DNA from 3 places in the Yersinia hibernica genome. Region 1 is predicted to be linked to each of the others. Evidence: predicted binding sites of a transcription regulator. Region 1 holds the regulator's gene; each other region holds the start of a gene.

Region 1 (10,854 bases):
TCAAATTTATCCCGCAACGCCAGCAGGCCCGCCATCGCGCATTCTGATGAGCAATCCATGCGGATAACCCCGTCGTGATCCAGATGCATAAAGCGGAAAGTCTGATCAATAGCATCATTCACCAGCGTCAGATCCAACTTATAATGCTCGCCAATGCGCTGCCAGTAGGCAATGCCAGAACCGCCGAGTGGATCGACACCGAGCTTCAGGCCCGCATGTTGAATGGCTGGGATATCAACAACATCGACCAAACCCTCCACATACGGCTGAATCAAATCCTGCTCCCGCAGATGATTGCCACGCCAAGCTTTATCCAGCGTCTGGCGTTTGACGCCCTCTAATTTCAGGCTGAGTAATTGGTTAGCACGCTTTTCAATCACCGAAGTCAAATTGGTATCGGCCGGGCCGCCATTGGGTGGATTGTACTTAATGCCGCCATCTTCCGGTGGGTTGTGTGATGGGGTGATGACAATACCATCCGCCAAATCTTTACCCTGCGCGTTGTAGCAAAGAATGGCATGGGAAATCGCCGGCGTTGGGGTGAAGCCGTTATCCTGCTGCACCACCACATCCACACCATTCGCCGTCAGCACTTCCAACACCGAAATAAAAGCCGGTTCAGACAGCGCGTGGGTATCTTTACCCACATAACACGGGCCAGTAATCCCGTGCTGATGGCGCACTTCGGCGATAGCTTGAGCAATCGCCAGAATATGAGTTTCATTAAAACTGTGGCGCAATGAGCTGCCACGATGGCCCGACGTGCCAAACTTAACCGCATGGGCTGGGTTTTCAGCCTCAGGTTGCAATACATAATATTGCGATGTGAGTTGAGCAACATTAATCAAATCGCTTTGCTGAGCAGCTTGCCCAGCACGAGGGTGATTAGCCACAGTCACGACTCCCTATCAGCTTGCACTTTTACCCTAATGGCGCATTCAAAGCCAACAACGGTAAAAGAGGATGGTTAAATGAAATCAGATAGTCCCGCAGACTTTCTCAGCCAGCTCCGGCGGGAACTGCATTGTCAACATGATATGTTGCACCATGCTGCGCTTACGCTCAGTATTGGTATTGGTTATCACCCAGTATGGCGTACCAGGCACATGTTTAGGCTTGGTATGCGTCCCATTTTGCAACAAAGTCTGTTGATCACCGGCAAAATAAACACGGGTACGGCCATGTAAAGATTCAGTCGCTTCGGCAAATGCCAGAGCATCCAAAGTATATAATGTCGACAGCACCAACATAAAACGGTTCACCGCCCGGTTTTGCTCAGCATACTCATCAGATAACAATAATTCACGCACGGCACGCACCCGATCCCGTGGCGCGGCAGCCGCTACCGTTTGAGCGACATCATGGCGGCTATCTGAGTGATGGGGAGATACGCTAGGTTCCGGCTGACCGGCAGTAAATTTCAGCATGCGCCGTAAAATGTCGGATGCGCTCTCACCAATGTGCTGGGTATGGCTGGCGATGTAGCGATAAAGTTCTTCGTCGAGTTCAATAGTTTTCATCTTTATCCAGTACGGTTTTCTACTTTCTTATGTATATCTTAGGATTATAAAGTCAAAGCGCGCTAACGAGTACCTTTATCATGGCTTTATCCGCGATAAATCCCCATCACATCAACCACAACTGAATAATCCGCATGAACCCTAATGGTGGAGCAGCACACACTTGCTCAGTCATGATACCCTAACCGCAATATCTCTCAGTATGAACTTCACCATGAAATTAAATTTCCGCTTACAAAAAGCACAGTCTCCCACACCGTCCCTGCCGATAATCCTGATCCATGGGTTGTTTGGCAATCTTGATAACCTCGGGGTGCTGGCTCGCGACTTACATAAAGACCATGATGTGATTCAGGTCGATTTACGTGACCACGGTTTATCCCCCCGCACGCCGGAAGTGAATTATCCCGCGATGGCGCAGGATGTGCTAGAACTGATGGATAATCTCGCGCTAGAAAAAGCGATAATTATCGGCCATTCCATGGGGGGAAAAGTGGCGATGGCAATGACCGCCATTGCCCCCGATCGCATTGAAAAACTGATCGCCATAGATATCGCCCCCATCAATTATCAAGTCCGCCGTCATGACCAGATTTTCGCCGCAATTAATGCTGTCAGTGCCGCAGGGGTGACTCAGCGCCAGGAAGCCGCTCAACTGATGCGCGCATTAATCAAGGAAGAGGGCGTTATTCAATTCTTATTGAAATCATTCCACCACGGCGAGTGGCGTTTTAATGCTCCGGCATTATGGGAGCAATACGAAAATATTGTCGGCTGGCAACCTATTGCACCCTCGCCCCACCCTATTTTGTTTATTCGCGGTGAGTTATCGCCCTATATTCAGGATAGTTATCGCGCTGAGATTGCCCGTCAATTTCCACAAGCCCGTGCCTATGTTGTTGCCGGAACCGGTCACTGGGTCCATGCAGAAAAACCAGATTCGGTATTACGTGCAATTCACCGTTTTATTGATGATGACAATGCTGGCGAAAAATAGCGCAGAATAAAAAACGTCCTTGCGCGCTGGATGTTGATTAAAAATCATACCCTGGGGAAAAGAAATGTATTTCCTGTGGAAAAATTGTGCAAAAAAGAATGAATTAGCCCAATCTAATCGCAGTAAACCATTGTCGTTGCTCGGTTGGCTGGGGTATTATGGCGCGCTATAAATTTGCTGCGCAGTGTGGTGGCAAATGCAAATTCAGGCTGTTGGTTCATACCCTAATGGATTGGAGTCGCGGTGTTATTCGCCGCTTCAAATCAGAAAACTACCGGCCTGAAACGTGTAAACCGAATCGTCAGAAATTTCTGATGTAAATCCCTTGTAGTACCGCTACCTATGGCAAAAGAACAAACGGACCGCACGACGCTGGATCTGTTCGCAGATGAACGCCGTCCGGGGCGCCCGAAAACAAACCCATTATCCCGTGATGAACAGCTTAGAATTAATAAGCGAAATCAACTACGGCGCGATAAAGTACGTGGCTTACGACGCGTGGAACTGAAGATTAATGCCGATGCCGTCGATGCTCTCAACAGCCTTGCTGAGCAGCGTAACATCAGCCGCAGTGAACTGATTGAACAGATGTTGCTGGCTCAATTAGCGCACTCACAAGAAGGGTTTTAACCCTACCGGTTATCACGACGGCGTGGCGTAAGTGATTGCGCCACGCCAATATCCTCACCCTAAATTTAAACACACCGGATTAGAACGTTTCCCAGTTGGCATGGTTATCCACCTTGGTCACCGGCGTCGCCACCAGTATCTTGACCCGCGGCTTAACCGTCGCTTTTGCCTGCGCATCTTCTGCGCGCAATTTAAACACCGCCACCGCTTGGTTTAGCTGAGTCGCTTGTTCCTCAAGTGAAGCCGCCGCACGGGAAGCTTCTTGTACTAATGCGGCATTTTGCTGAGTCACACTGTCCATTTCAGCCACCGCCTGCCCGACCTGAGCTATCCCTTTACTTTGCTCATCAGAGGCAGAAGCAATTTCCCCCATCAGATCAGTAACATTAGTGATGGAGCGGACAATTTCATCCATCGTTACCCCAGCACTTTCTACCAATGCGGAACCGCTGCTCACCCGGTTCACTGACTCCGTGATTAAACTATCAATCTCTTTTGCCGCCTGCGCACTACGCTGGGCAAGATTGCGTACTTCACTGGCGACCACGGCGAAACCACGACCTTGCTCCCCCGCCCGGGCCGCTTCCACAGCAGCATTCAGCGCCAGAATATTAGTCTGGAAAGCTATACTGTTAATCACAGTTGTGATTTCCGCGATTTTGCGTGAACTGGCCGAAATCTCATCCATGGTATGCACCACATCGGCCACCAGCGCTCCGCCTTTTTTCGCCGTAATAGAAGCATTTGCCGCCAATTGGCTGGCATGATGGGCATTATCTGCATTGTGTTTTACCGTGGCGGTTAACTGCTCCATGCTGGCAGCCGTCTGTTCCAATGCCGCCGCCTGCTGCTCCGTGCGTGATGATAAATCCGTATTGCCAGCAGAAATTTCTGCCGCCCCGTGATAAATCCCATCAGTGCTGTTACGGATAGCTTTGACCGTATTCACCAAGCTGCCTTGCACATCACGCAGCAGCGGAAATAATTGCCCGACACAGTTGCGGCCAAAATCAGCAATGGGCTGACCCAGTTGGCCTGAAGCAATCACCCGAAAATGGGCGCGGATATCATCCAATGGGCGAACCATGTTGACGAGCAGATAGCGGTCTGTTGCCAATAAAATCACTAATCCTGCCACCAAAGCAGCAATTAATATCATGCTGCTCACTTTTGTCAGATGCGTAAATTGCTCTTTAGCCACCCCAATGGCCTTTGATGCCGCCTGATTAAAACTCTCCGCCACAGAACCATATTGGCGGCTCAGCGCGGGGACGGTCTTTTTCGCTACATCTTGATAAACCGCACTATTATTATCCATCGCCGCCTGATAAAGCGGCATAACACCTTGCTCAATTAATCCACTCCACCCATTAATCACGGCACTGACTAACGCGGGGTCAAGCTGTGCATGGTCAATGGCTTTAAACTGCGCTAGCGCTTTTTTCAGATTCTCAAGTGCTACATTGGATGATTTAAGTTCTTTATCGGCATCGGTCAGGTTACCGCTCTGACGATAATCCACTGCACGGGCAAGGCGTGTCACCATCCGAAAGTATTGTTCCGTCCCCTGATTCACCAAATTCATGTTTTCCACCAACACGCTATTAGCATTAGAGGATTGTGTCAGTTGGTTCAGTGATAACAATGTATAAGCGGATACCCCACCCCATAGCAGGCAAAATGCCCCAAGTACCCAAAGTAGTGCGGCTCTGATAGTAATATTTCTTAACAACTGCATGCTCGTTCCCCTTATATATCGGATAGTTACCGTTAGACGCTCGGGTGTTATTTGATGACCGAAAAGCAATAAAGGACGCTCCATACAGCTCACGACAACTCCTTTCCCAGCAGACTTTCATCTGATGGTTCTCCCCCTGGCACCGCAAATTGCAACCTTTCAGTTACACGAAGGTTATCGGCAATGGTGTTATAAGGTTGAGCGACTCACAAAAATTTAATATCGCATAAACTTGATATCGGCATGGCGAGATTTTCTGGCATTATATCGCCCTATACATGTGTTATATTATCGGGCAGAGTGCTTGGTAATTTTCACAATTATTTGAATTTAAAAGGTATTAAGTTATATGGCAACTGTAGGCATTTTCTTTGGCAGCGATACTGGCAATACCGAAAACATTGCCAAGATGATCCAAAAGCAACTGGGCAAAGAGGTTGCTGAGGTTCACGACATTGCCAAAAGCAGCAAAGAAGATTTGGAAGGCTTCGATATTTTGCTGATCGGGATCCCAACCTGGTATTACGGTGAAGCCCAGTGCGATTGGGATGATTTCTTCCCGACACTGGAAGAGATTGATTTCAATGGCAAACTGGTCGCCTTGTTTGGTTGTGGTGATCAGGAAGACTATGCAGAATATTTCTGTGATGCGATGGGAACCGTGCGCGATATTATTGAACCGCGCGGTGCTGCAATCGTCGGCCACTGGCCAACCGCCGGCTATCACTTCGAAGCCTCCAAAGGCTTAGCGGATGATGATCACTTTATTGGTTTAGCCATTGATGAAGACAGACAACCAGAACTGACCAATGAACGTGTGCAAGCTTGGGTAAAACAAATCAGTGAAGAACTGAATTTGGCCGAGATCGCAGGCTAATTTGTCATGCCCGCTAAATCCTTCAAGAAGCAGCCAGGCAACCAACGCCTTGCCGCTTGAAGTGTAACGGGTAAATCGGAAACGCGAGGTTGATGTTCTACATTGCCGCGCGTTTTCGTTACCGCCCCACACTCGCCATACTCTGTTAAGCCACCCACAAATCCGCATCTTCATCCGCGCAAAATGAAAATAAACCGCTACAAATTTGTAACGTTACGTCTGGCGGCCATATACTTAAATGATGCAACAATCCCATTCATCAATACATTGCATGATTAATCTGACAAAGTGTGCAATTATACCTTTGTTAACAACCACGGTTTTCATTTGGGGCTAGCAGTTCTATAATGAGACGCAATTGTAATTATTGCGCCACGGATGTCATAGGCTGAACAGCCTTAATTTGAATCGATAGTAACAGGACTGAATCCGCATGACTGACAACAACAAAGCCTTAAAAAACGCTGGCCTTAAAGTAACACTGCCCCGGCTTAAGATTCTGGAAGTGTTGCAAGACCCGGCATGCCACCACGTCAGCGCGGAAGATCTTTATAAAAAGCTGATCGATATCGGTGAAGAAATTGGTTTGGCGACGGTGTATCGAGTCCTAAATCAATTTGATGATGCCGGTATTGTTACCCGCCATAATTTCGAGGGCGGCAAATCAGTCTTTGAGCTGACGCAGCAGCATCATCACGATCACCTGATTTGCCTGGATTGCGGTAAAGTGATTGAGTTTAGTAATGAATCCATTGAGTCACTTCAACGTGAAATTGCTAAACAGCATGGTATCAAGCTGACCAATCACAGCCTGTATCTGTACGGCCACTGTGAAACCGGCGATTGCCGTGAAAATGAGTCTGCGCACGATAAAGTATAGAGATTTTAAGCACTGAGATTTTAAGTACCCAATAGCCTTAGGGTGTGTTTTTAATCCGGACCAGAACATACCCCATCCGCAAGATGGCCGCCTTTCCCGCCCAGCTATCCGAGATAACCTCGGTCGGGAGTCAGGTGGTCATTATTATTTATACCCTCCGCCCACAATTCCCTGCATAAAATAAATCTAACGCAAAAAAAAACCCCGGACTTGCCGGGGGAAAACCATCAACTCAACTTCACTTAATAATGTTTACCTAAAAATCGGATAAACAGGAGTTAACATCAGACACAGCGGTTTAAAACAAAAATCAAACTTTAACCGGCTCCGCGCGGCTACTACGTTTACCATCCGGGCTGCTCGAGCGGATCAGCATGTCACCGCTGATTTTAGGCTGAACCTTGGCATCATATTTGTGCCATTGCTGGCCGCCATCAGTGGAATACTCAATAATCAGCCCCGGCAAGGAGATATTGGCTTCCAATACACCGTTGACAACACGCGCCCCCGGCACCGGCAAGCGGTATGCAATACCGGCTTTATCCAATTTTGCCAGTTCGCGTTGACCCATGAGATTAGCAAATAGCTGCCAATCGGCATTTAACGCTTTGGTATCAACCATGTGCGTTGCGCCGCTGTACTCGCGACCCGCTTTATAATCCTGCTCCCAAGAAGCACGATGCCAGGCCCGTTCAGCCAGAGGTAATACCCGTGGGAAAATCATGTACTCCATTTGCTCATCCGTCCGCACGGTTTCATTCCACGATTGCCCAGAAATACCGTGCACACCCGGCCATGGCTTATCACTCTTCGCACTGAAGTGATTACCGTCGCGGTCAACCGAAGTTTCAGCATTTTGTGGCATGTTATCGGGGGCGAAACTAAAGACTTTAGCTTCATCATTAAAACGAGTGGCCCAGTAGTAACCGCGTTCATTTGGGTTAACTTCATACGGCATATCGAAATAAACGTAATCCGGATTTGAGGCCACCACTTCATAACCTTTGTTGGCCCAATCATTGATGGAATCGGCACCGCCCCAATAGAGAGTATCCCAGAAGTTAACGCCAACCCGTTTGGTGGCAAAGGCTTTGGCATCTTTGGCATCTTTCAAACCATCTTGCCAGGCTTGCATTTTTTCGATGCCATGGGCATTAACCAGCTTGCTGACTTCAATGGCAAAGTGGCTGGAAAGGTGCTCAACATCCTGAACTTTGCCTTGCTTGACCCAATCCTGACATACCTGTGATTTGGCCCACGGCTTATCTTCCACACTCTTATCAATGATGCCTTTACCCGGCTCAAGCGGGCTATTTTTATCCTGGAACCCGGCACCCAGACGAATGTTTTTCGCCTCATCACCGCCGAAATGCCAGGTGGTCAGCGGCATCCCCGCTTCTTTGTGCATCTGGGCCATTTCGCCAATCACTTTGTCGACAAAGCGTTTTGAAGAATCCAAGCATGGGTTCAGATAACTTTTACGCTCATAGAACTGAACCGAAGTGGTGTTAGAGTCATCTGTCGGGTCAACCAAGCGGAATTCGTTAGCTTCTTGCTCTTTGCCCTGCTTCATCAAATTGTTGTAACGCGCCTCCATCGATACCACTGCCGCACGAGCATGAGCGGGCATATCAATTTCAGGAATGACTTCAATCTGGCGAGCTTTGGCGTATTTCAGAATTTCAATATAATCATCACGGGTAAAATGGCCGGAACCCAGATTATTGCTCTCTGGGCCAGAACCCAATTGCGGCAGTAAACAGGTGTTTTCCGTCAAATCGTGGCAGCGCTTGCTCCCCACATCTGTCAATTCTGGCAGCCCTGGGATCTCAATGCGCCAGCCTTCATCATCACTCAAGTGGAAGTGGAATTTGTTCAGCTTATATGCCGCCATCTGGTCCAGTAAACGCAGCACCGCATCTTTAGTTTTGAAGTTACGGCCGACATCAAGGAAAACACCACGATATTCAAAACGCGGCGCATCTTTTGCTTCCAATGTCGCTATTTTCTGGCTGCCATCCGTCGGCACTAAAGAAAGAATCGATTGCAAACCATAGAACACCCCGGCGGGGTCAAAACCAATAACTTGCGCCCCCTGCTCGCCGATTTTCAGCTCATAGGCACCGGAAACGGCTAATTCGCCATTAAAGGCCGCCGGCTGGATTGAGGTTTTAATCGGGAACCCGGCAGAGTTGGCCGTCAGGCCGAGTAATTCAAAACGCTGCTGGGCAGCCTCGGCCGCGGGCTTGGGTAATGCACTCAAATCCAGAGCCACACCTTTAGTTAAATCAGCATCTTGGGCGTGAATCTTCACTTCCATAGGGGTGGGGATAATCTGCCCGCGCAGGTTTGCCGCCGCCAATGTTTTTACCGCTTCATTTTTGCTAAAGCGCGATTGCGGTGTCATCAGCACATTATTATCGTCTTTGGTGCGCTTCCATTGATCGCCGGTAAATTGAGTCAAATACTCGTTAATATCCTCAGTATCAGTGCTTTTTAGCACTTTTGGCTGCGCATCACCTGAAGTGGCATACCAACGCGGCATAAAGTCGGTGGCAAATAACTGCCAGTATTCGCCAGTGATAGGGATTTCAACCGCTTGATTCGCCGGGAAGCCGGTAAATTTGGCGCTAGGCTCAATTTTGTGTAGGTCACCGGTCAGGTGAGTAATGGTAAATTGGTCGTTATCTACCGTCAGGATCTGACGAATGCTATGGAAGTAAATGGCCCAGTCCTGGCCTTTTATCTCATCCCCGGTGTTGGTCAGAGTAATTAATACCTTATTACATGAGGCCCAGTCAGCACCCAATTTAGCGCAATCCACGCCATTTTCAGCAGCACGGTTATCCAGCACTTTATAGTTAACTTTCAACGTGCTGAGCTGATCAACAATCTGCTGATTGGTGGTGTCCGCATGTGCGTACCCCATCAAGCCAAAGGTTGCGGTTATCGCCGCTAACGCATTTAATCTGAATTTGTTCATCACTAACCTCATCCTTAATAAATAACCGTTGCCAAAGCCACTACTGAAGTATTGTCGCTGACAGAATTATTGTTAGTTCAACTGCCTGATATGGATTAATTTTTGTTGTGGATTAATTGTTGTGGATTAATTATTGCTGCGAATTTCTTGCCAAAGCTTGCCACACTGCGCGTCATAAGCCTGGCCATTGCCCGTATGGGCCGCATCAATACAGCGCTGATAATCCAATACGCGGACAGTCTCTTTGTCGGTAAAGGCTTGGTGCGCTTTCTCTTGTTTCAAAACATTCAGCACCGCTTTGCAGGGAATTAATCTTTCCGGCTGGCCTTCGCTAGCATTGATACAGGCGCTGTATGCTTGCTTCAGTTTACTGTCTTCTGGCTGAACCGGGCCAGGTGTGGCACAAGCAGTTAATCCCATCACCGCGGTAATAATAAAAAGTATTTTTTTCATGCTGACACTCCATTATGACCCCGGCACACCGGCCGGGGTTGGCAATCAAACGGGTAAAATCAGAAGATGGTAAATGGCGCAATCACGATAAATTTAACGTCTTTTTCATCTTGGAAGATGTTGCCGAAACCACCGCCATAGCTTGGGATATTGGTGTGATTGTCATACATGGTGTAATGCAGTTTGAATAATGTGCCTTTCGCCCGGCCCTCTTGCAGGGTGTAGAGAATATCAAAGTTCCAGGCGGATTCTTTCAAACGCACACTCTGGTCAAAGATTGGATTGGTGCTGGGTTTTGCATCCCAGCCATAAGCATAGGAAGTCCCGACTGACCAACCGGCCATATTCCAGTTTTTCAGGTCATACATCACGCCGCCGAACAGCGCTTTTTCGCCATTGGCATTGAAGTCAGAGCGGGAATCCCACCACACATCCAAACGGCCATTTGAAGTCGCGTAACCTGGCGTCATCCGCTGTAGGAAGTAACCTTGGTTACCATCAGCTTTGGCCCAAGTCCCCTCTAAACGCCAGTCAAATGGACCGGTGGTGTAGCCCAAGGTCAGTGCTTGTAACCAAGCCAGGCCGTCATAGACGTCATTAACATCTTTAAAACCGCCGTCAACTTTGTCTTTTGCCCCGTAGAACTGGTAGGAAGTGCGCAAATCATTGCCGGCAACTGGGAAAGCATAAGATGCCTTGGCAAAGTATTGATCCATATAATCTTTGGCCTGACCGAATGCCGCTTCCAGTACCAATTTATTTTTGAAGTCGTATTT
Region 2 (10,854 bases), 1.4 Mb from region 1:
AACGCGCCGCCACTGGCTACCCCGGCTCGTTGCAGCGCCAGCTGTTTTTCGCTTTCCTGTACCAAGACTTTGGCATCACTCACTGCTTGCTCGGTGAGCGCCAAGTCCAGCCAGGCTTGCGCGGTTTCTTTTTGTAGCCGGGTGCGGATGGTTTCGCTACCCGCTGCGGTTTTACGGGCTTCGGCATTGAGGGTATCGGCCTTTCTTTGCCGTTTATCGCTGCTGACATAATCCTGCATGATACCGATCCGCTGCATGGTCATGCCCTCGCGGGTAAAGCGGCGAGCATTGCTACCCCCGACGGGCAAGTTTTCAATGCCAAATTTCAGTTTGGGATCAGGCAGTTGGGTCGCAGAACTGGCCATATTTTCTAGCGCATTAACCTGATGCTGATTGGCGGATAACTCGGCGGAATAGCGCTGTGCGAAAACCAATGCTTGCTCCAGAGTGATATCCGCGGCGTAGCTGATGGCCGGCAAGCTGAATGCCACTGCCATCAGCAGGTGGGCCATTCCTAAGCGCAGTGCAGCCGGGCGCCGCACCCATTGTCGGCGATTCAATAAGTGGTTCATGATGGCTCCCGCCTTACGGCTGTTGTGCTGAAATGGCGGTGAGTTGATAACCCTGTTCAGTCTGGCGGAAGCTGAATGTCACGGATGTGCCAAGCGGAATCGGGGCTGGCACTAGGTTATCCGGCAGGCTGAATGTCATGGTCATTGGCGGCCAGTTTAGGGCTGAAACAGCACTGTGGGCGATGGCGACACTGTTGGTATTCCAGGCTTTTATTTGCCCGCGAGAGTGATAGACATCAGTTGGCGCGGTTGCGGTTTCAGCCATCATTGCCCCATGGTTATGGGACATCGGCATAGTTTCTGTCATTGACGGGATGGCGGCCAAAAGCGGAGCCGAGAATAGAGCGGCAGCATAAAGTAAGGCGCTAGCGGCGGTGGAGATAATATTAAATAAGGTATTCATAGAAATAACTCCAAAACAAAAATAAGCACAGCACGCGCAAGACGCGTGAATAATGTGGTTAAATCTGTCTGGATCTATTCTCTAAATCGGCAAAATGCGATTTCGGTGGGGGGGCCGACAATCGGTGGCATATGCCAGTCGAGGCGGTGAACTCGGGGCGCTTGTTGGACATCCGCCAACACTAATTCCGTGTGGGTCGGCAAGGCGGCCAGCACCAGCATCCCGCTGTCAGACTGTACTGAATCGGGAAGACAGTGTTTGTCACACAGGGAATTTTGCGCCTGGCCATGGGACATTTCCATCGCCGACAACATTTGCTGCATTGAGTCTGACTGCAAATGCCCTTGATGCTGGCTAAAAACCGGGGCCGCACTGGGGGCGATATCACACTGATGACCCGCAATCGCCAGTTGTGTATTGAGGAAAAACCAGCAGGCAACCAATAGCATACCGCACAGGCGCTTTTTACTGGCGCGCATCTGGTGCATTAGCTGTTTGCTGCTCATCAATGCTGGCATGATGACCCTGAATAAATGGCGAGATGAAAGAATGTTGTCTGCGAGTATAGGATTATCGCACTGTTTTTAGAATGGTTTTGTCCGGTTACGCTAAATAGAATGAAAGGTTGCTGAAAGGTTAGTGGGCTGAATTTATTATATTTATTGTCAATAACACCACAGAAATGGTGCGAATTGGGGCGAAAATTTACTTTTCTTTAAGTAATTCTTATCTCATTAAGATAAAAAGCGCGCCAGTAAGAATGAACCGGCGCGGTTGAAAACGAAAACTTACCAGGAATAACTGACGGTGGCGGTAGCGACACGGCCACTGCCATAGAAACAGGCCGCCATTTGCGCGCAGCTGGCGACATATTCTTTATTGAATACGTTATTAACATTGACCTGCAAACTGGTGCCTTTCATGGCGGGCAGTGCCTGCCCCAGTTCATAGCGCATCATCCAGTCATATAATGTTACCGCCGGGACTTTAAAGCTGTTTTTCCCATCGCCCCAACTGGTGCCGATATACCGCACACCGACGCCGGTAGATAAACCATCCACCACCCCTTTATCAAAGCTATACATTCCCCACAGTGAGGCTGAATGGCTTGGGGTACGAGCCGGCATTTTACCTAATTCAGCGGCGGTCTTGGTTTCACGCACTTTCCCTTTGGTGTAGGTATAAGCGGCGATCAGGTTGATATTGTCGTTGATCTGACTGTTTAATTGGGTTTCTATGCCGCGAGATTGGATTTCACCAATTGGCACATTATAGGCCAGTGCCTGGTCATATTGGCTGATGTTTTTCTGGCGTAAATCATATAATGCGGTGGTCAGTAGCGTGTTGCTTCCCGGTGGTTGGTATTTAACACCCAGCTCGACCTGACGTGCAGTCACAGGGTCAAGTGCCCCAGTACCCGGTGCGCCTTTGGCGGTGCTTGGCTCAAATGAAGTGCTGTAGCTGACATACGGCGAAATCCCGGAATCAAAGGCATACAACACGCCACCACGGCCAGTAAAGGCATGGTCATCCTGTTGGTCTTGGGTGGCCGTTTTGCGGCTCATGGTTTTTAGCTGCGACCAGTCATAGCGCCCGGATAACAGGAAATTCCACTTATCCAGCTCAATTTGGTCTTGTAAATAGACGCCGACTTGGTCGAGCTTGGTCAAGTCACTGCTATTAAGTGGCAAATCGCTGTCTTTAATATTCAGGCCATAAACCGGTGATACCCAATCCAGATTGTATGCTGGCAGCACTTTGCCCATAAAGAATTGGCTATCAATACGGGTGCGTTTGTAATCTATCCCTGTCAGCACGGTGTGGTTTAATTGACCAGTCCAGAAATCAGCTTGCAATTGGTTGTCGACTGCAAACTCAGCCGTGGTCTGGCGTTCAATTTGCGGGCGGCGGGTCATTGTGCGATTATCTGCCAGTAAATCCATAAAGACCAGATACTTATAATCCTGCTTGTTATAGCTGTAACGCAGGTTCTGGCGGAATTTAAAGGTATCATTGATGTAATGCTCAAGCGCGTAACCGGCCGAGGTTTGCTCGCGTTCCGATTGTTCAAACGATGGGTCGCTGACGTTAAAATCGTAAGGTATTTTGCCGTAAGCGGTGCCAAACACCGTGCCGGTGGCTGGTAAGAAATTACGTGAACCGGCCTTGGGTTCTTTCTGATAACTGGTCAGTAAAGTAAACGTGGTGTCTTCGTTGGGAATGAATGTTAACGCCGGGGCGATAGCAAAACGCTCCTGTTTGTAGGTATTCACGGCATCATCTTGTGTTCTGCCAATCCCATTCAGGCGATAGAGAACTTTACCCTCATCATCCAATATTCCACCAAAATCAAAGGCGGCTTCTGCCAAGCTATTATTGCCCGCCCCAACCTGCACTTTATGAATACTTTCAGCTGTTGGGCGCTTGCTGACCATATTTATCAGGCCGCCGGGGTTGACTTGACCATACAGGACTGAGGCCGGGCCACGGATGACTTCAACACGTTCTAGCAACCACGGGTCAATCTGGCCACCACGGCGTGCGCCACCCAGAGAGTTGTAACTCAACCCATCGAGAAAACGCGGCGCATAGCCGAAACCACGAATGATTACTTCGTCATTCATGTTAGATCCACCGCGATATTCCGGTACGACACCTGCGGTATAACGCAATGCTTGTGCGACGGATGTCGCGCCTTGATCCTGCATCTGCTGGCTAGTAATCACGGAAATTGATTGTGGCGTGCGGATAAGCGGGGTATCAGTTTTCGTGCCGGTTGAGCTATTTTTTGCGACGAAGCCATTATCTTGTTGCCCGCTGCCTGCTTTGGCAACAACCACGAGTTTATCTTCTTTCGCTGCGGCTTCTTTTGCGGTGGTCGCAGCCGCTGCTGGTAGTGTCGGTATTAATATAAATGCGGAGGTCAATAATAAGGTCTTTGATGTGTTGCTTGCCTGAAATAGTAATTTCCTTGGCATTTTCTCGCCAGAAATATCAAACATGATTTATCCCTACCTAGAAACACAATAATAAAAATGCTGGAGTCCATCCGGATTTATCCCCTTCAACTTTCAAATGACGGATATGTTGGCTGCTCTCAATAATCCGAATTACGCACGGTTCATTGAGTTTAAGGTCAATAATCTCATCGGAATTATCTTCTTTTCTGCCTTCCTACATCTTGAAATGTATTGGGTTTATTAATTTTCCGGTATAGCTATTAAGAAAGATTTCTGCCCATTCAATCATTCGCGCGACACCACAAGGCACCCTGACTAATATTGCGGGAATATGGTGAAACTCTCGAGAGAACATGCACTATGTTATTGCAAACGGTAATGGTTCTCAATATTATTTGCATTCATATTTAAATTATAAATATATTTAACTTGGCCACGTCCAGACATACATTGGCTAGAAGAGTGGTGAATTGAGACTTGAGCAATGAAATCAAAAGGATTGTGTGTGAGCACGACAGATGAATACCCTGATAGCCAGAGTTTGTTAGCTGACTCTTCGGCGGGTAGTGAAGCATGGTGGCAGCAGATTGCCCAGTGGGGGACACCGCTGGTGGAACCGGGCGCGGCTGGCAAAGTAAAGTTAACGTTTCTCTGGCGGGAACCCCCCGCGTTGGTGGGAGCCCCTGTATATAGTCGCGTCTACATTGATGTTAACGGTGTGACAGACCATCACAGTGTTAATCCTGAAACTCTACAGCACTTGGGCCAGAGCAATATTTGGTATTGGCAGGTCGAAGTGGAGCCTGACTTTCGCGGCAGCTACAGCTTTATTCCTGTTGTTGAAGAACACTGCCTGAATTTACCGGAAGGTACACCACAAGAGCGCCGCCAGGCACAACGCAATTGGTGGCTCTCATTGATGGCGATGGCGGAACACGATCCGCTCAACCACACCGCCCCTCATTACAGTTATCGCGGAAAGCCACTTTCGGCGGTGCATTTAGCTGATGCCTTGCCACAGACGGCGTGGCAGCCCATTGATGCTGGCCAAACACTGCCAATGGACCCCAAACGCCTGCAACTGATGACCTGGAATAGCGAGTTATTAGGCAACCGCCGCCACGTGTGGATTTACCACACACTTGGTGCGGAAGATAAAGCCGAACGGCCACTGGCCATCTTGCTCGATGGCCAGTATTGGGTACATGGGCAATCGCTATGTGCGGTGCTAGACAGTGAAACAGATGCCGGGCATTTACCCGCCGGTGTGTATGTGTTTATCGACATTATTGACCAGCCTCATCGCGCAGTGGAACTGCCCTGTAACCCAGATTTCTGGCAGGCGCTACAAACAGAATTACTGCCGCAGGTGGCTTTGCTGCAACCTTTCACTGACCAAGCCTCTCGTACCGTGGTCGCCGGGCAAAGTTTTGGCGGATTGGCCTCGCTCTATGCCGGATTGCAGTGGCCGCAGCGTTTTGGCTGTGTACTGAGCCAATCGGGCTCTTTCTGGTGGCCAGACGTCGATAATTTCCAAGCATTAACCGCAGGGACTGCCGAGCGGCAGGGCTGGTTGACAGAGCAGGTTTATCAAGGTCTGGGGGCTGAGCATCCATTGAATATTTTTATGGAAGCGGGCCGTCGTGAAGATGTGATTTATCAAGTCAATGAAGCTATGAGTGAGGCACTGCGCCAGGCTGGGCATCGGCTACATTACCGAATTTATTCAGGAGGCCACGACGCCCTGTGTTGGCGCGGTGGCTTAATTGATGGATTGCACTGTTTATTAGGTTCCTCAGATTCAAAATAAGGATATTTACGCCATGAACAATGAAGCGCCAACCAACCCGTTTGATAACGAAAATCTGCCCTTTTTTGTGCTGATCAATGAGCAGCAGCAATACAGCTTGTGGCCACAAATTACGGCGATCCCCGCCGGATGGGCAGTTGTTCATGGCCCACAGAGCCGAGCCGATTGTGTGAAATATCTTGAGGTTAATTGGACTGACATGCGCCCGGCCAGTTTGATTCGGGCAGAGCTTGGCCTGCGCTAACGCGGCCATGGGCTAAAGGAATTATCAGATTATTGTGGCCCCACGGGCCGCAATAAATCCTGTGTTGCCAAAAGAAAAGGAATACCCGTCGTGTCAGAGGATTCAATCTCCCTTTTTGCTGCTGTCGAGTTACCCCTGGTTGCGGCACAGCCCGGTATATGGTTTGCCGAACAACTCAGTCACCAAAAAAATATCTTTACGGTGGCCCATTATATTGAACTGGCAGGGCCGCTGGATCAGGCGCTATTTAGCCATGCGGTTAGCCAAGGGTTAGCTGAAGCAGATACCCTCCACGCCCACTTTTTTGACGGCAACGATGGCCCGATGCAGCGCATTCCCCTACAGCGTGATGTGGCGAGCATGCCTGAACTGGCATGGCTGGATCTCAGTGCGCGCGCCGATGGGCGGCAAGTCGCGCTGACATTAATGCAGGATGACACTGAGGCCGAGTTACGGCTAGAAGATAAAAACCCGCTGTATCGGCACTGGGTTATCCGTGTTCCGGATGAAAAGGGTAAACCGCGGTGGTTTTGGTATCAGCGTTATCATCATTTATTGCTTGATGGCTTTAGTTTCGCGGCAATTACCCGCCGTATCGCCGATATTTATACTGCTTTACTGCAAGGGAAACCTATTGGGGAATCGCCCTTTACCCCGTTCAGTGATGTGGTCAGTGAATATCTGGCATATGTGGGATCAGAAACCGAGCAGCGCGATAAGCAATTTTGGCAACATCACACGGCCGATTTACCCGCCGCGATAACCCTCTCGGCGATAAATGCCCCCATCCGGGCAGAGCACAGCGATAATCGCGTCCTGCGCCAGCGCATTAATATTGATGCCGAATTATTTGGCCATTTAACCCAGCAGGGAGCTGAGCAACGCCTTGCCGCCGCTGATATGGCGATGGCGTTGTTACTGATTTATTTTGCGCGCATGAGCGGCGAAATGCGCTTATCAGTCGGGTGCCCATTTATGCGCCGCATGGGGTCTGCGGCTTTGACAGCCAGCGGGCCGGTAGTCAATGTGTTGCCATTGCAAGTTACTTTGCACCATGAAATGCGCATTTTTGATGTGGCCCAAGCCGTGGCGAATGAGCTGAAGACCGTGCGTAAACATCAGCGCTATGAAGCGGAGCAATTACGGCGTGATTTGGGCATGGTCGGCTCACAGCGGGCGCTGTATGGCCCGGTTCTGAATTTTAAAATGTTCGATTTCGCCCTGAATCTGGGGGAGATAACCGGCATTACCCACACTTTGGCCTCCGGCCCGGTTGATGATATTGAGTTTGATCTCTACCTGCATAACGGCCAATTGTCGCTGGAAATATTAGCAAATACAATGTATTACGACGAATCTGACCTGCATCAGCATGGTGAGCGGATACAATTTTTGTTGCAGCAACTGGCAGCCCAAACCGAAATCACAGTTAGCGGCCTATTATTGACGCCAGAACAAGAGTTGCAACGTATTGATAACTGGGCTAATGGCCCGGAATTAACCCTGCCGGCCGGGGTTGTTTCTGTGCTGGATATTTTCCAACAGCAGGTGAGTGCGCAACAGGATGTTATTGCGGTGAGCTGCGGCGAGCAAAATCTAACCTATCGCCAGCTTTCAGCCCGTGTGGCCCAACTCGGGCGAGTATTGATGGCCCGAGGTATTGGGGCTGATGATGTTGTCGCGATTGGTATTCCGCGGACTGTGGATTCACTGGTGGCCATTTTGGCGGTGTTAGCCAGTGGTGCGGCGTATATGCCGCTTGATCTGGACTATCCGATGGAGCGTCTGACGCTGATGTGTGAGGACGCCAAGCCGCGTTTATTGTTAGCCCATCAATCGACTGCCAGCGCGTTATCTTCACTGGTCGCCACGGCTGAAATGGCAATAGTTTGTCTCGATGAACGGCACTTTCAGCAGGAGTGTGCGGCTTTCCCAGCCCAGCCCATCACTGATGCCGAACGCCGACAGCCAATGCACGGCGACCAGCTGGCTTACATGATTTATACCTCCGGTTCGACTGGGCGACCAAAAGGGGTGATGAGCACGCACGGTGGGCTAGTTAACTTGCTGGTGGCACATCGCACCTATCTGTACGGCCCGGCGATGGCGGAATTTAAGCAGCATAATTCACGGCGGATGCGGGCGGGGCACACGGCATCATTCTCCTTTGATTCCTCGTGGGAGCCGTTGTTCTGGATGATGATGGGCTGCGAGATGGTTATCTTTGATGAAGATATGCGCCGTGATGCTTATGCATTGGTGCAGATGATGGATCAGACGCCGATCGACACCATGGATATTACGCCATCATTCTTTACCCAAATGATTGATAGCGGTTTGCTGGAACCCGGGCGTCACCGGCCTGCCTTTATTATGATTGGCGGTGAGGCGGCAACCCCGCATTTGTGGGATTTGCTGAAACAGCATCCGGAACTGAATGTGGTTAATTTCTACGGCCCATCGGAATACACCATTGATACTCTTGGCGCTCACACTCAAGTTGCGGCACAACCAGTGATTGGCCGCCCGGTGGCAAATACCGAGGTCTATTTGCTCGACAGTCAACTGGCCAAAGTGCCAGTCGGTGCCGTGGGAGAGTTATACATCGCCGGAAAAGGTTTGGCTCGAGGTTATCTGAACCGGCCTGATTTAACGGCGGCGCGTTTTGTTGCTAACCCTTTTCGTCATGGTGAAGTGATGTATCGCAGCGGTGATTTGATGCGCTGGACGGCCGCGGGGCAATTGGATTTCGTCGGACGCATCGACCACCAAATAAAAGTGCGTGGTTTCCGGGTTGAGCTGGGCGAAGTCGAAAATGCGCTGGTAGCATTACCTGAAGTCAGTAGCGCCGTGGTTATGGCACAAGCGATTGGCGCGACGCATCGACTGATTGGTTACTGTGCGGTGCCAGATGCACAACTGCGCCGTCGGCAAGACCTTAATGCTCAGCTAATGGAGCAACTGGCACTCACTTTGCCCGATTATATGCTGCCAGCAGTCTTAGTGGTGTTGGATGAAATGCCGCTGACGGTAAACGGTAAAATTGATCGTCAGGCGCTACCCGCCCCGCAGCACCAGCAGCCATCCACCAGCCGCGCCCCACAAACCCCGCAGGAAACGCGACTGTGTGATGCTATCGCCAGCTTGCTGCGCCTAGAGAGCATTGGGGCCGAAGATGATTTCTTCCAGCTGGGTGGGGACAGTATTTCAGCCATGGCGCTGGGCAGCACTTTACGCCGTGCCGGTTTCCGTCTGGCTCCCCGCGAGATTTTTGCTCTGCGCACCCCTGCTAAGATGGCACTGGCTTTAGCGCCATTAATTGATAGACCGCTGGCGAGCCATTCGGCATCAACGGCGGCGATGTTCCCCGAAACACTCTGGCAGGCCGCCAGTGAAAAATATGGCCCGATCGCCGATATCTTGCCGGTTTTGCCGCTCCAACAAGGTTTGCTATTCCATGCTCAGTTAGGGCAAGAAGCCAATAATTACAATGCTATCAGCCGGTTTGACCTCCAAGGAGAGCTTGATATTGAGCGCTTGCGCGATGCATTGGAAAGTTTGCTGCACCGCTACCCACAACTGGGGGCTATTTTTGACAGTGAGTTGCACCGTGAATCATTGCAGATCTTGCCGCAGATCCAAGGTAGCGCACGCCGCTGGCCATGGCAGCAATACTCCCTCAGCGCATTGACGCCGGAGCAGCAACTCGCCAAAACCCAGCAATTGGAGCGCGAAGGGCTGGCGCGTGATTTAGTGAGTGAAACAGCGGGAACGTTAAAGCCGTTGTTGATGGCCACGTTGATAAGTTACAGCGCCGAGCGCCATGCTTTGATTATCATCGCGCACCATCTGGTGGGGGATGGCTGGTCATCGGCAATCTTGCTGCATGATGTGCTGCATTTGTATGGCAACAATAGCGAACTGCCGCCGCTGAGTGTCAGCTATGGCGATTTGATCCGCGGTATGACAGCGCGTGATCTGCAACCGGACCGCTTGGCTTGGCAACAGGCTATTTGCGGGGTGACGCCAACTATTTTATACCCAGAAGCCAATGCCGCCGGCCCGGTACACGAGTGGGTGATTGCGCTGGACAGCAAGCTGGAAACGGCTCTAACCGAGCTGCAACGGCGCGAGGGTATTACGCTCAATACTTTGTTGCAAGGTGCTTGGGCCGCCTTATTGAGTGTGCTCAGCGGGCGGGATGACGTGGTATTTGGCTCGCCAGTCTCTGGCCGTTTCAGTGAAATTGAAGGTATCGAACAGCATGTTGGGCTGTTCAGCAACACCATCCCGGTGCGGGTGAAACTGCAACCGCAATTGCCATTGTTGGCGCAATTGGCGGCTTTGCAGCAGCAACAGATTCAGTTGCTGGAGCACGATGGTCTGGGCCTAGGGGAGATCCAGCGCCTGACGGGGGCAAATACATTATTTGATACCATGCTGGTGGTTGAAAACTATCCAGAAAACAGTCAATTGCACCAGCAATCTTTCGCTGGTGTGCGGTGCAATGCCCTGAATAATCGTGGCTATACCCATTATCCACTGACCTTATTAGTCCTGCCGGGTGAGAAGTTGCATCTGCAACTGGAATACCGTGATGCGGTTACTGACCCACAGCAACTGGCCCAGCGCTTGGTGATGTTGCTCGAGTATTTAGTGTGGCAACCGGATCTGCCGTTGTCTGCCCTAGATCTGCTGACGGCCAGTGAGAAAACGCTGTTAGCATCTGTCAATGACACCGCCATCGCCCTACCTATGTTGACTCTATGTGATTTGATGAATCAGCAGTCACAGCTGACTCCTCAGGCAATTGCCTTGTTAGATATTAATGAAACGCTGACTTATCAGCAGGTTAGTCAGCGGGT
Region 3 (10,854 bases), 1.4 Mb from region 1:
ATAGCCCAATGTCAGGGCTTGAGCCTGCAAGCGAGATGTCGGTGAGGTAGCGGAGCTAACATTACTCATGATCGTCCGGACTCCCGGATTAAAAGCCAAATAAGATACAGACCGCCGATGCTGATAGTGACCACACCGACGGGCAATTGATTCGGTGAAAACAGGTGCTGGGCGCACAAATCCGCGGCTATCAGTAATAACGCCCCCATTAGCGCCGATGCGGTCAGCGTCACAGACGATGTCCCTGACAGGCGCTTTGCAATCTGGGGGGCGGCCAAGGCAATAAAGGAAATTGGCCCGGCGGCGGCGGTGACTGCGGCCATCAAAATAACGCCGATAGCCATCAGACCCAAACGGGTTTTTTCGACCGGAACCCCCAAGGCTCCCGCCGCGTCGTCGCCCATTTCTAACAGTGGCATACGGCGGCTCAGCAACATGGCAAGCACGGTGGCAATAATGATAAACATCACCGACGGCAGGCCTTTCGCCCACGTCAGGCCATTGAGTGAACCGGCACCCCAGGCGGCGGCTGTCATGGCGGCCTCCAATGATGCAGTGATGGTCAGCCAAGTATTAAATGCCGTTAACATCGCGCCAATGGCGATACCGACAATAATCAGCCGGAAGCCCTGAATCCCTTGGCGGTAAGCCAAAAGATACACCGCGATGGCGGACAGTAATCCGCCCCCCAGTGCGCTGCTGGCAATCTCAACATAGTTGCCGTTGAACACGGTGATGGCCACCAGTGCCCCCGTATACGCCCCAGCATTAAAGCCGATAATGTCGGGGCTGCCTAATGGGTTACGCACTAATGACTGAAATATTGCGCCACTGACCCCCAGCGCCGCACCGAAAATCAGTGCCATTACCGCGCGCGGTAATCGCCATTGGTTAACAATAATATCCACCGCGCCGCTAGCGTGGCCGAATAAGGCGGTAAATACTTGCCCCAGAGATAATGGCATTGTACCGACCATTAATGCCAACATGGCAGCCAATAGGCAGGCCAGCAGGAGTAAAGCGCCGACAATCAAGCTACGTGGCGGGATGCGCAGATTTATCGGGCCATCAGGGCGGCCCAATTGCCACGCTGGAGTGGCAGATTTCATAATGCGGTCATCCTTTTGTTACGGCGCACTAGCCAGATCAATAAGGGAGCGCCAATAAATGCCGTCACCACGGAAACGCGCAATTCGCCTGGAACCAGGAAGCGGCCAACAATGTCTGAAACCAATAGCAAAATTGGAGTCATTACCATCGTGAATGGGAGGATCCAGCATTGATTCGGCCCAACAATCCAGCGCGCAATATGCGGCACCATCAAGCCCACAAAGGCGATAGGGCCAACGGCGGCGGTGGCGGCTCCACACAGTAACGTCACCGTAACTACCGCCCAGAATTGGGTCTGAGCAATGCGAGCGCCAATCGCGGCGGCTAAATCTTCGCCCATATGCATGGCATTGAGTGGGCGTGCCAGCAGTAAGGCAATCACACAACCGAGAAGAATGGCCGGCGCTACCGCCGTCACCACTGACATATTGCGGATATCTAGCGACCCGGCTTGCCAGAAGCGGACACTGTCGTAGACCTGCGGGTGGGTCAGGGATATGCCCGAAGAAATCCCCATCAACACCGCCCCGATAGCCACGCCAGAGAGTGTCAAGCGCAAAGGATTAACGCGCCCTGCGCCCAGAGTTCCCACCCAATACACCACCAAAGTGGTGAGCATCGCCCCGATAAAGGCCGAGAACATATAGCCATGAATGGCATGCACGCCGAACACGGTTATCCCTATGACGACCGCAAAACTGGCCCCGGCATTGACTCCCAGAATCCCGGGGTCGGCCAGTGGGTTGCGGGTCAGAGCTTGGATAACAGCCCCTGATAACCCCAGCGCCGCACCGGCGAGTACGCCAATTAAGGTGCGCGGCAGGCGTGACTCCAATATTAAGATGCTATCGGCGTTACCCTGCTGGCCTAGCAAACTTTGCCAGACGACGGCAAAGGGAATGGCTTTTGCACCGAACATCAAGCTGGCGGCCATCACGAGCATCAATACCATCATGCTGAGTAAGAGCAAAAGCCCACGACGGGGCGGCGTACTTGCACGGGCAATGGGGGCTAACGGTCGCAATGTGGGTGAAGATGGGGGTTGGGGGGCCATTTTGGGCATTGTCACTCTTTTTAACAAATGCTGATTTTATGAATGATTTTTGTTATCGTTTTGATTATCATTACTATTTAATTGATGTATGTTAACACGACTTATTATGCTAATGCATCGGCAAAATTCTCTCCCTGACAAGATTTATGTTCTCTTTATCACCATGGCAGGTAATTACAACCTACATTAACGGATTAAACAATCATGGCAAAATTGCCAATTCTTTTAGATTTCAGCCTATTAAAAGATAATGCTAACTTTCGTGCAGTATTTTTTGCCCGTTTTATTTCGATATTAGGGCTGGGAATGCTCACTGTTGCAGTGCCGGTACAGATACAAATGATGACCGGATCCACCTTGCTGGTGGGGCTGGCTGTCACTTTGGATGGCGTAGGGATGTTTATTGGCCTACTGCTGGGCGGCGTATTAGCGGACAGACTTGATCGCCGAAAACTGATTTTATTTGCCCGTTTTACCTGCGGCTTAGGTTTTATTGGCTTAAGTATCAATGCTTTCTCTGCGGTCCCTTCACTGTGGGTATTGTATATATTAGCCGCTTGGGATGGTTTTTTTGGCGCACTCGGTATGACGGCATTGATGGCGGCAACGCCCTCATTGGTCGGGCGGGAAAACTTGGCGGCCGCGGGGGGGTTAAGCATGCTGACAGTGCGTCTTGGCTCGGTGATTTCCCCGGCAATTGGCGGCCTGGTCATTGTCTATGGTGGGGTCGGTTGGAACTATGGCATTGCTGCGGTGGGGACGATGTTAACATTGCTACCGCTGTTGAGCTTGCCTTCAATGAAACCAACCACAAGCCAACACGAACACCCTTTGCGCGCCTTGGCGACCGGGGTTTTATTCGTATTGCAGCATAAAATCGTGGGGTCCGTGGTGCTGCTGGGGACATTAGTTAGCATGATTGGCGCTATTCGCATTTTGTTCCCGGCCTTGGCGCAGAGTACCTATCATGTGGGGGTGTCGCAGATTGGTTTGATGTATTCCGTGGTGCCGCTCGGGGCGGCGATTGGCGCGTTTACCAGTGGTTGGGTCAATCAGGTTCGGCGGCCCGGCATGGTGTTGATGTACAGTTCAATTGCGGCCTTTCTCGCCATTGGCACGTTGGGGCTGACACATAATTTCTATCTGGCATTGCCCGGTTTGTTGCTATACGGCTATCTGGGGTCTATCAGTGGGTTGCTGCAATATACCTTGGTGCAAACTCATACACCGGATGCTTTATTAGGGCGGGTCAACAGTCTGTGGAATGTGCAGTTTGTTACCGGTGAATCATTTGGTGCCTTGGGATTAGGTGTCTTGGCGAGAGTGATGACCCCAGCGCTCAGTGCCTTGACCTTCGGCATGGCCGCAGCGGCCATCGGCGGTGTTATTGCCACCTGTGGTGTCACACTACGTCGGGCGACCATGGGGGATGAGGTTGCTGATGAGGGTAATGAGATGGATAAAACTGATGAGATTGTGGATTAGATAGGACCAACTTAAGTGGCCCGTGACGGCGGTTAAAACTTAGTCTGCGAATAAACTCATCGACATCAGGGCCATCACTATGGTCCTGATGTCATCCCACACTGATACTTTATAAAACATAATATTATTAAGGTTTTGTCTTAAACATCCCCTCAATCCGTGCCAACAAATTACTCGCACTGTAATAATCCAACCGGAATGTATCATAGCCAGCGGCATACACTCGCTGGTGCTCAATGGCCGGGATGTGAGCTAAAAACTTATTACTTTTCAGTGCGTCAATTGCTGGTTGGTCGCCGGAAAAGAGCAAGATAGCCTCGCCATTCAGGCCCTCAGCCAGCTTCTCACCACCCAGTTGGATGATATCCTTGCGGTGCCCCATGCTGGTATTGCCCTTCACCGCATCAGGGATTTGCGCCAGTGTGAAGCCCAACTCCTGCAGCAATTTTCCTTGCGCGGAATGCTCGGTCCACAAATTGGCAGTGCTGCCCGCAGCTTGATAGACAAACGCCGAAATAGGTTGCGGTGGCAGCGTAATGTTCTGCTTTACCTCATTGAGTCGATTGGTGAATTTCTCAATGACTTGCTGAGCGCCGGCCTCATGCCCGGTTGCTTGCCCCAGCACGACAGCTAACTCTTGCCAACTTTTATCATCATAATTGATTACCAGAGTCGGGGCGATCGCTGACAGTTGGTCATACAACTTCAATGCCGAATCACCGCCTGTGGCAGAAATAATAATTAAATCTGGATTCATGCCCGCGACCGCTTCTGCATTGGGCTCGGTGTGGTACATCGGCACCAGCTTTTTGGCCTGTGCAATATCTGACCATTGGGTAAAGAAACCTTGATTATCCGCCACGGTGGTATTAGGCACCGTCGCCCCACTGGCAATCACCGGAGCATCAATAGCCAGCAAGGTGCCGGTGATGGTGATACTTGTGGACACTATCCGCGTTGGTTGATGGGTTAGTGTCACCGGGCCTTTGGCCGTTTCTACTGTGCGAGTCCATGCTGTTGCGTTTTCATTATTGGAGGATGGCGCTTGTTCACCCGTAGTTTCTTCTGCGGGTTTACAGCCGGACAAGCAGAAAATAAGGCCAAAAGTTACCAAGCCCATCAATATTGAACGCGATGCTTTAGGTTGAAGGTGACTGATATAAAAGGACATAACGGCATTTTCTCTTTCTGTTTTAAGCCCACAAACTGGCGGGGATATATAAGTAAGTTTTATCAGTAATATCTTTACATTGATTGACAATGTGAATGCATAGTCGTAATTTACCACGCAAGAAAAGGAATGATAGTAATTATCATTACTATTTACATCGCAGTGGAGGTTTTTGTGCGATACAGCAACTCTGAAGAACATGGCAGCTCTGAAGAAATGCCCATTAATTCGCCGTTTTCAGCCGTACCCTCAACATTTTTATTTACTTCAAGACACCAGAGTATCAAAACTCAAGGTATCTTCGAGCGAATTACTCAAGCAGCACAAGACCGTGCTGGTCATGACAATTCACTACAGTCGGCACTGCAAGCGGCACTTTCGCGCGCCCGGGATGCCGGGCAACAACAGCCTATCATCGTCGGGGCAATACCTTTTGATACCCGTCAGCCATCGTGCTTATTTATACCAGAAAGTTATCAAGTTTGTGACCGCCAAACTTTGGTGAATGCCGCGAGAGTCAAAAGTGGCAGGGCCGTGACGAGCCGCGCCATACGCAGCCTGCCGGATGAAAATGAATTCAAACATATTGTCGCCGAGGCTGTTGCTGCATGTCAGCGCGGAGTCATCCATAAAGTTGTTCTTTCCCGCATTCTGGAAATTGATACTGATACCCCGGTTGATAGTGATCAGGTTATGAATCAGTTACTGATCCAAAACCACACTGCACATCATTTCCGAGTTCCCCTTGCTGATGGCGGTGTCTTGCTGGGGGCCAGCCCTGAATTATTGGTTCGTAAGCATCTGGCCGGAGTGTATACCAACCCGCTGGCAGGGTCTGCGAAACGCCAAATCGACCCACAGCACGACGTGGATATCAGTCTGGCATTATTGGATTCCGAGAAAGACCAATATGAGCACCGGCTGGTTATTGATGAAATTCGCCGCTTGCTTACACCTTATTGCACTCATCTGCACATTCCGGCGCAGCCTTCATTAATTAACACCGCTGCATTGTGGCACCTATCCTCCGCCATCAGTGGCGAGTTGGAGAACCCGCAAACGCGAGTCTTGGAGCTGGCGAATCTGCTACACCCCACCCCGGCATTGTGTGGATTACCGACACAAAAAGCCCGCCGGCTAATTCAGCAACTCGAGCCTTTTGAGCGGGGGTTATTCAGCGGAATTGTGGGGTGGTGTGATGAACAGGGGAATGGCGAATGGGCGGTGATTATCCGTTGCGCCACTGTACACCCAACGCAAGTGCGGTTATTTGCCGGAGCAGGCATTGTTGATGCGTCGCAACCCGCCGCGGAGTGGGCAGAAACTGAAGCCAAATTGGGCACCATGCTCAATGCTATTGCCATCACCCCCCAGGAGCGCTGCTATGAGTATTGAATTTACCCGCTGGCCGGAGGCGTTTGCTCGCCGCTATCGTGAGAAAGGGTATTGGAGTTCTCAGCCGATGACTGAGATTTTGTCTCGCCAATGCCAGATACGGCCCGCGGCGACGGCCATCATCTGCGGTGAACGCCATATTAGTTATGCGCAGTTTGAGCAAGCGGCACAGCGGTTGGCTGTGCGCTTAACGCAGTTGGGCTTGCGCTGCGGTGATACGGCGTTGGTTCAACTGCCCAATAGTGCTGAATTCTATCTGGTTTATTTCGCACTGTTAAAAATCGGTGTGGCGCCAGTCAATGCACTGTTTAGCCATAATCGTTTGGAATTAAATGCTTATATTGAACAAATCCAGCCGCGTTTACTGATTGCACATGCCAGTCATAACCTGTTTGCCGCCGGGGACTATTGCGCTCAGCTACAGCAAAAAATGCCGATGCTGGAGTTCGTTATCATGGCGGGAAAGACGGACTATGCCCAGCCGCTGGAAGATTTGCTGTATAGCGAAGAGGGATTAGATAAGCAAACTGACGAATTTCACCCGTCAGCGGCGGATGAAGTGGCCTTTTTCCAGCTTTCTGGTGGCAGCACCGGTACACCAAAATTGATCCCGCGAACACACAATGACTATTACTACAGTGTGCGTGCCAGCGCGGAAATCTGTCAGCTTGATGAGCACACCCGCTACCTTTGCGCCTTGCCGGCGGCTCATAATTATCCGCTCAGCTCACCGGGGGCACTCGGGGTCTTTTACGCCGGCGGCTGTGTGGTACTGGCGCCAGACCCCAGTGCCATGAGCTGTTTTCCGCTGATTAAGCGCCATCAAATCACATTTACCTCTTTGGTTCCGCCGGCTGTCGCCCTGTGGTTACAAGCCGCGGAGCATTTTGCCGCTGATTTGGCCAGTTTGCAGGTCTTGCAAGTGGGGGGAGCAAAACTCAGTGAGTCACTGGCGCGGCGTATTCCACAGGTATTGGGCTGCCAGTTACAACAGGTACTGGGCATGGCGGAGGGATTGGTGAATTACACTCGCTTTGGTGACAGTGACCATTTGGTGTTTACCACCCAAGGGCGACCTATCAGTGAGGATGATGAAATCAAAGTGGTTGATAGTGATGGGTTACCTGTGGCTATTGGCGAGGTTGGTGCACTGGTGACTCGCGGCCCCTATACCTTCCGTGGCTATTATCGCAGCCCAGCGCATAATGCCAATGCCTTTGATAATGAAGGTTTTTATCATTCAGGTGATTTGGTGCAGATGACGACAGAGGGCTATTTGCGGGTGGTTGGGCGGGAAAAGGATCAGATTAACCGCGGCGGTGAAAAGATTGCTGCAGAAGAGATTGAAAACCTGCTGGTGGCTCATGACGACATCATTCATGCGGCATTGGTTTCTATGCCAGACGAAATGATGGGGGAGAAAAGCTGCGCTTTTATTGTTGGTACGAATGCCAATCTAAGGCCAGTAGCCCTACGTAAATATCTGCGTGAGATGGGGGTGGCTGATTTTAAGTTACCTGACCGCTTTGAAATGGTTACCCGCCTGCCGGTTACCCCGGTCGGCAAGATAGATAAAAAGCGGTTGCGCCAGGATATTCAAGACCGCCTCAGTACACTCAGTAAATAAGGATTTTATGATGACTATCCCTGTTCTTCCTGCTTACGAACTCCCTAAAGTGGGGCAATTTCCTGCCAATAAAGTGAATTGGCAGTTTAATCCGAGCCGCGCGCTGCTGCTTATCCATGATATGCAGGACTATTTTGTGAGTTTCTATGGTGAAAATAACCCGTTGATACAGCAGGTTATCGCGAATATTGTGGCGCTGAGGAATGAATGTAAGCAGCAGGGAATTCCGGTGATTTATACCGCTCAACCCAATCATCAAAGTACTGCAGATCGCGCATTACTCAATGATATGTGGGGCGCGGGTTTGAATAATCATCCGGCTAAACAGCGGGTGGTGTCAGAGCTGACACCGGATGCGGATGATAAAGTGCTGGTTAAATGGCGTTACAGCGCATTTTACCGCTCGCCATTACGCCAAATCATGGCCGACAGGGGCCGTGATCAGTTGGTTATCTGCGGCATTTATGGCCATATTGGCTGCCTGACAACAGCTACAGATGCTTTTATGCAAGATATTCAACCATTTATGGTCGCCGATGCTATTGCCGATTTCTCGCTTGAAGAGCATTTGATGGCACTTAAGTATGTCGCTACCCGCAGTGGTCGGGTTATTTTTACTGATGATATTGTCACGAACAGGAACGAAAACACATTACTTTTCAGCAAAAATCAGCTTAAACAGCAATTACTGGCTCTGATTGATGAAAGCGCCCAAGATTTCGACGAAGACGAAAATCTGATAGACTATGGCTTGAGTTCGGTGCATATCATGGCGCTGGCAACCCAATGGCGTCAGCAAGGTATTGAGTTGAGTTTTATCGAGTTGGCGAAGAGCCCCAGTCTGAATGGGTGGTGGCAATTGCTGGAGCCGCAACTTAGTGTGCAGAGCAAAAATGCTGCCCTGGCGAGGGCTGAATAATGGCTGACAGTCAGGTGCCATCCGGTGAAAATAGCCATGCAGCCCATCAAGTTGCGCAGATGGATTTTAGCGGTAAACGCGTGTGGGTGACGGGGGCCGGGCAAGGGATTGGCTATCAGATTGCTTGCCAGTTTGTCGCACAAGGAGCTGAGGTGGTGGGGCTGGATAAAGCATTTGCGCCGACTCAGTCTTATCCTTTCACCACAGTTTTGCTGGATATTAGCCACCCACAGCAAGTAGCACTGGTGTGCCAGCATTTATTGAGTGAGACGCCACGTCTTGATGTGCTGGTCAATGGTGCTGGAATTTTGCATATGGCGGAGACCGAAGCGCTGAGTCTGAAAGATTGGCAACAGTGCTTTAATGTGAATGTTTTTGGCGCATTTTATTTATTGCGCCAATTAATTCCCCAGTTCAAACAGCAGCGATTTGGCGCCGTCGTCACTATTGGTTCTAATGCAGCCCATGCACCGCGCATGAGAATGTCTGCTTATTGTGCTTCTAAAGCGGCATTAACCAGCTTCAGCCATTGTGTTGGCTTGGAGTTAGCGCCGTACGGCGTGCGTTGTAATCTGGTTTCGCCCGGTTCTACGGATACCCCGATGCAGCGCGGTATGTGGCACAGCGCAGATGCTGAGCAGCAGACGATTGCCGGTTTTCCTCAGCAATATAAATTGGGTATCCCGTTAGGGAAAATTGCCACGCCGCAGGAAATCGCCAACACCGTGGTATTTTTAGCTTCAGATTTAGCCAGCCACATCACAATGCAAGATATTGTGGTCGACGGCGGTGCCACACTGTCAGCCTGATTGGCCATGTTTGAGCTATAAACTCCTCTTTTTGCTACCCCATAACAGTCAGTTTTCGTGGTTATGGGGTCAGTCGCCCAGTTATCTCTCCCCTGTATTGCTATCAATGCTGACTTATTACTGGCCGCTCTCCGCATCAGTGTTATTTTTCGTGAATATAATTTAACTTTAAATCATTTAAAAACAATAAGTTATGATTTTTAACATTCACATTTGTTAATTATTGTGATTTCAATCGCATTTACTCACCCGCTTATCCCTTAGATTTAACTTTAATAAACATTAAATAACTAAAATTAACATTTGACTGTAATGCCCGCAGCCGTAGTTGACAGGGTTATGGCTGACCTCTTCCCCGCGAATAATGACAATATGAGGCTCTACTATGTCTGAATCATCCAGCGAACCTTTAGTGATACCAAAGGTGCTACCGGAGGAAAATCATGCTTACCGTAAGGCGGCGTGGCATATTTTACCTTTACTGATGCTGTGCTACATCGTCGCCTATCTGGATCGGGTGAATGTGGGTTTCGCTAAGTTGCAAATGGCTGATGACTTACAATTCTCTGATGCGGTGTATGGTTTTGGTGCGGGTATCTTCTTTGTTGCTTACTTCTTTCTGGAAATTCCCAGTAACCTGATGTTGCATCGCGTGGGGGCGCGGTTGTGGATTGCGCGCATCATGATAACTTGGGGCATTATCTCTGCGGGCATGGCTTTTGTTACCACGCCGATGTCATTTTACATCATGCGCTGCTTGTTGGGCATTGCCGAGGCCGGCTTCTACCCGGGGGTCATTCTATATATCTCTTATTGGTTCCCGACTAACCGCCGTGGCCGGATGTATGCTTTATTTGCCACTGCCGTTCCCTTATCAGGGGTGATCGGCGCACCGCTATCTGGCTGGATAATGGATGCCTTTAATGGGTTCCACGGCTATGCCGGTTGGCAATGGATGTTTATTCTGGAAGGTATCCCCTCCGTATTGATCGGTATTTTGGTGATTTTTAAACTGACAGACCGCATTGGCCATGCCAAGTGGCTCAGTGACGATGAGAAAAAAATCTTACAAACCAATATCGATAATGACACTCAACACCATGTTCATAGCAGCCTGAAAGATATTTTCCTGCAACCACGAGTCTGGTTACTAACCCTGATTTATTTCTGCCTGATTGCCGGTTTTTACACCATTGGCTTCTGGTTGCCAACATTGATTAAAGACAGCGGCGTGACCGATATTTTGTCGATTGGCCTGTTAAGTGCCATCCCCTATGCCGCGGC

What was found. The regulator Fur, encoded in region 1, represses iron uptake genes when iron is present. The targets are predictions, from matches to a motif close to ATAATAATGAGAACNACTATCAA.
Positions count from the first base shown of each region.
Region 2: fes (enterochelin esterase) is a predicted target of Fur. The motif match lies at 4,308-4,330, and genes of this name have one in related genera.
Region 3: D5F51_RS19065 (isochorismate synthase) is a predicted target of Fur. The motif match lies at 4,950-4,972, and genes of this name have one in related genera.

Region 1 is NZ_CP032487.1:2,693,573-2,704,426, forward strand. Features, by position in the region: gene pgm (phosphoglucomutase (alpha-D-glucose-1,6-bisphosphate-dependent)) at 1-893, opposite strand, end outside; gene seqA (replication initiation negative regulator SeqA) at 978-1,520, opposite strand; gene ybfF (esterase) at 1,735-2,517, shown strand; gene ybfE (LexA regulated protein) at 2,860-3,147, shown strand; gene D5F51_RS12775 (methyl-accepting chemotaxis protein) at 3,227-4,885, opposite strand; gene fldA (flavodoxin FldA) at 5,235-5,762, shown strand; gene fur (ferric iron uptake transcriptional regulator) at 6,196-6,642, shown strand; gene D5F51_RS12790 (beta-N-acetylhexosaminidase) at 6,953-9,625, opposite strand; gene chiQ (ChiQ/YbfN family lipoprotein) at 9,752-10,078, opposite strand; gene chiP (chitoporin ChiP) at 10,138-10,854, opposite strand, start outside.
Region 2 is NZ_CP032487.1:4,058,646-4,069,499, reverse strand. Features, by position in the region: gene D5F51_RS19125 (TolC family protein) at 1-572, opposite strand, end outside; gene D5F51_RS19120 (copper-binding protein) at 586-975, opposite strand; gene D5F51_RS19115 (hypothetical protein) at 1,050-1,463, opposite strand; gene D5F51_RS19110 (TonB-dependent siderophore receptor) at 1,764-3,977, opposite strand; gene fes (enterochelin esterase) at 4,441-5,745, shown strand; gene D5F51_RS19100 (MbtH family protein) at 5,759-5,989, shown strand; gene D5F51_RS19095 (non-ribosomal peptide synthetase) at 6,080-10,854, shown strand, end outside.
Region 3 is NZ_CP032487.1:4,044,506-4,055,359, reverse strand. Features, by position in the region: gene D5F51_RS19090 (ABC transporter ATP-binding protein) at 1-69, opposite strand, end outside; gene fepG (iron-enterobactin ABC transporter permease) at 66-1,109, opposite strand; gene fepD (Fe(3+)-siderophore ABC transporter permease) at 1,106-2,173, opposite strand; gene entS (enterobactin transporter EntS) at 2,369-3,649, shown strand; gene fepB (Fe2+-enterobactin ABC transporter substrate-binding protein) at 3,777-4,769, opposite strand; gene D5F51_RS19065 (isochorismate synthase) at 5,037-6,215, shown strand; gene D5F51_RS19060 ((2,3-dihydroxybenzoyl)adenylate synthase) at 6,205-7,842, shown strand; gene D5F51_RS19055 (isochorismatase family protein) at 7,853-8,761, shown strand; gene dhbA (2,3-dihydro-2,3-dihydroxybenzoate dehydrogenase) at 8,761-9,570, shown strand; gene D5F51_RS19045 (MFS transporter) at 9,956-10,854, shown strand, end outside.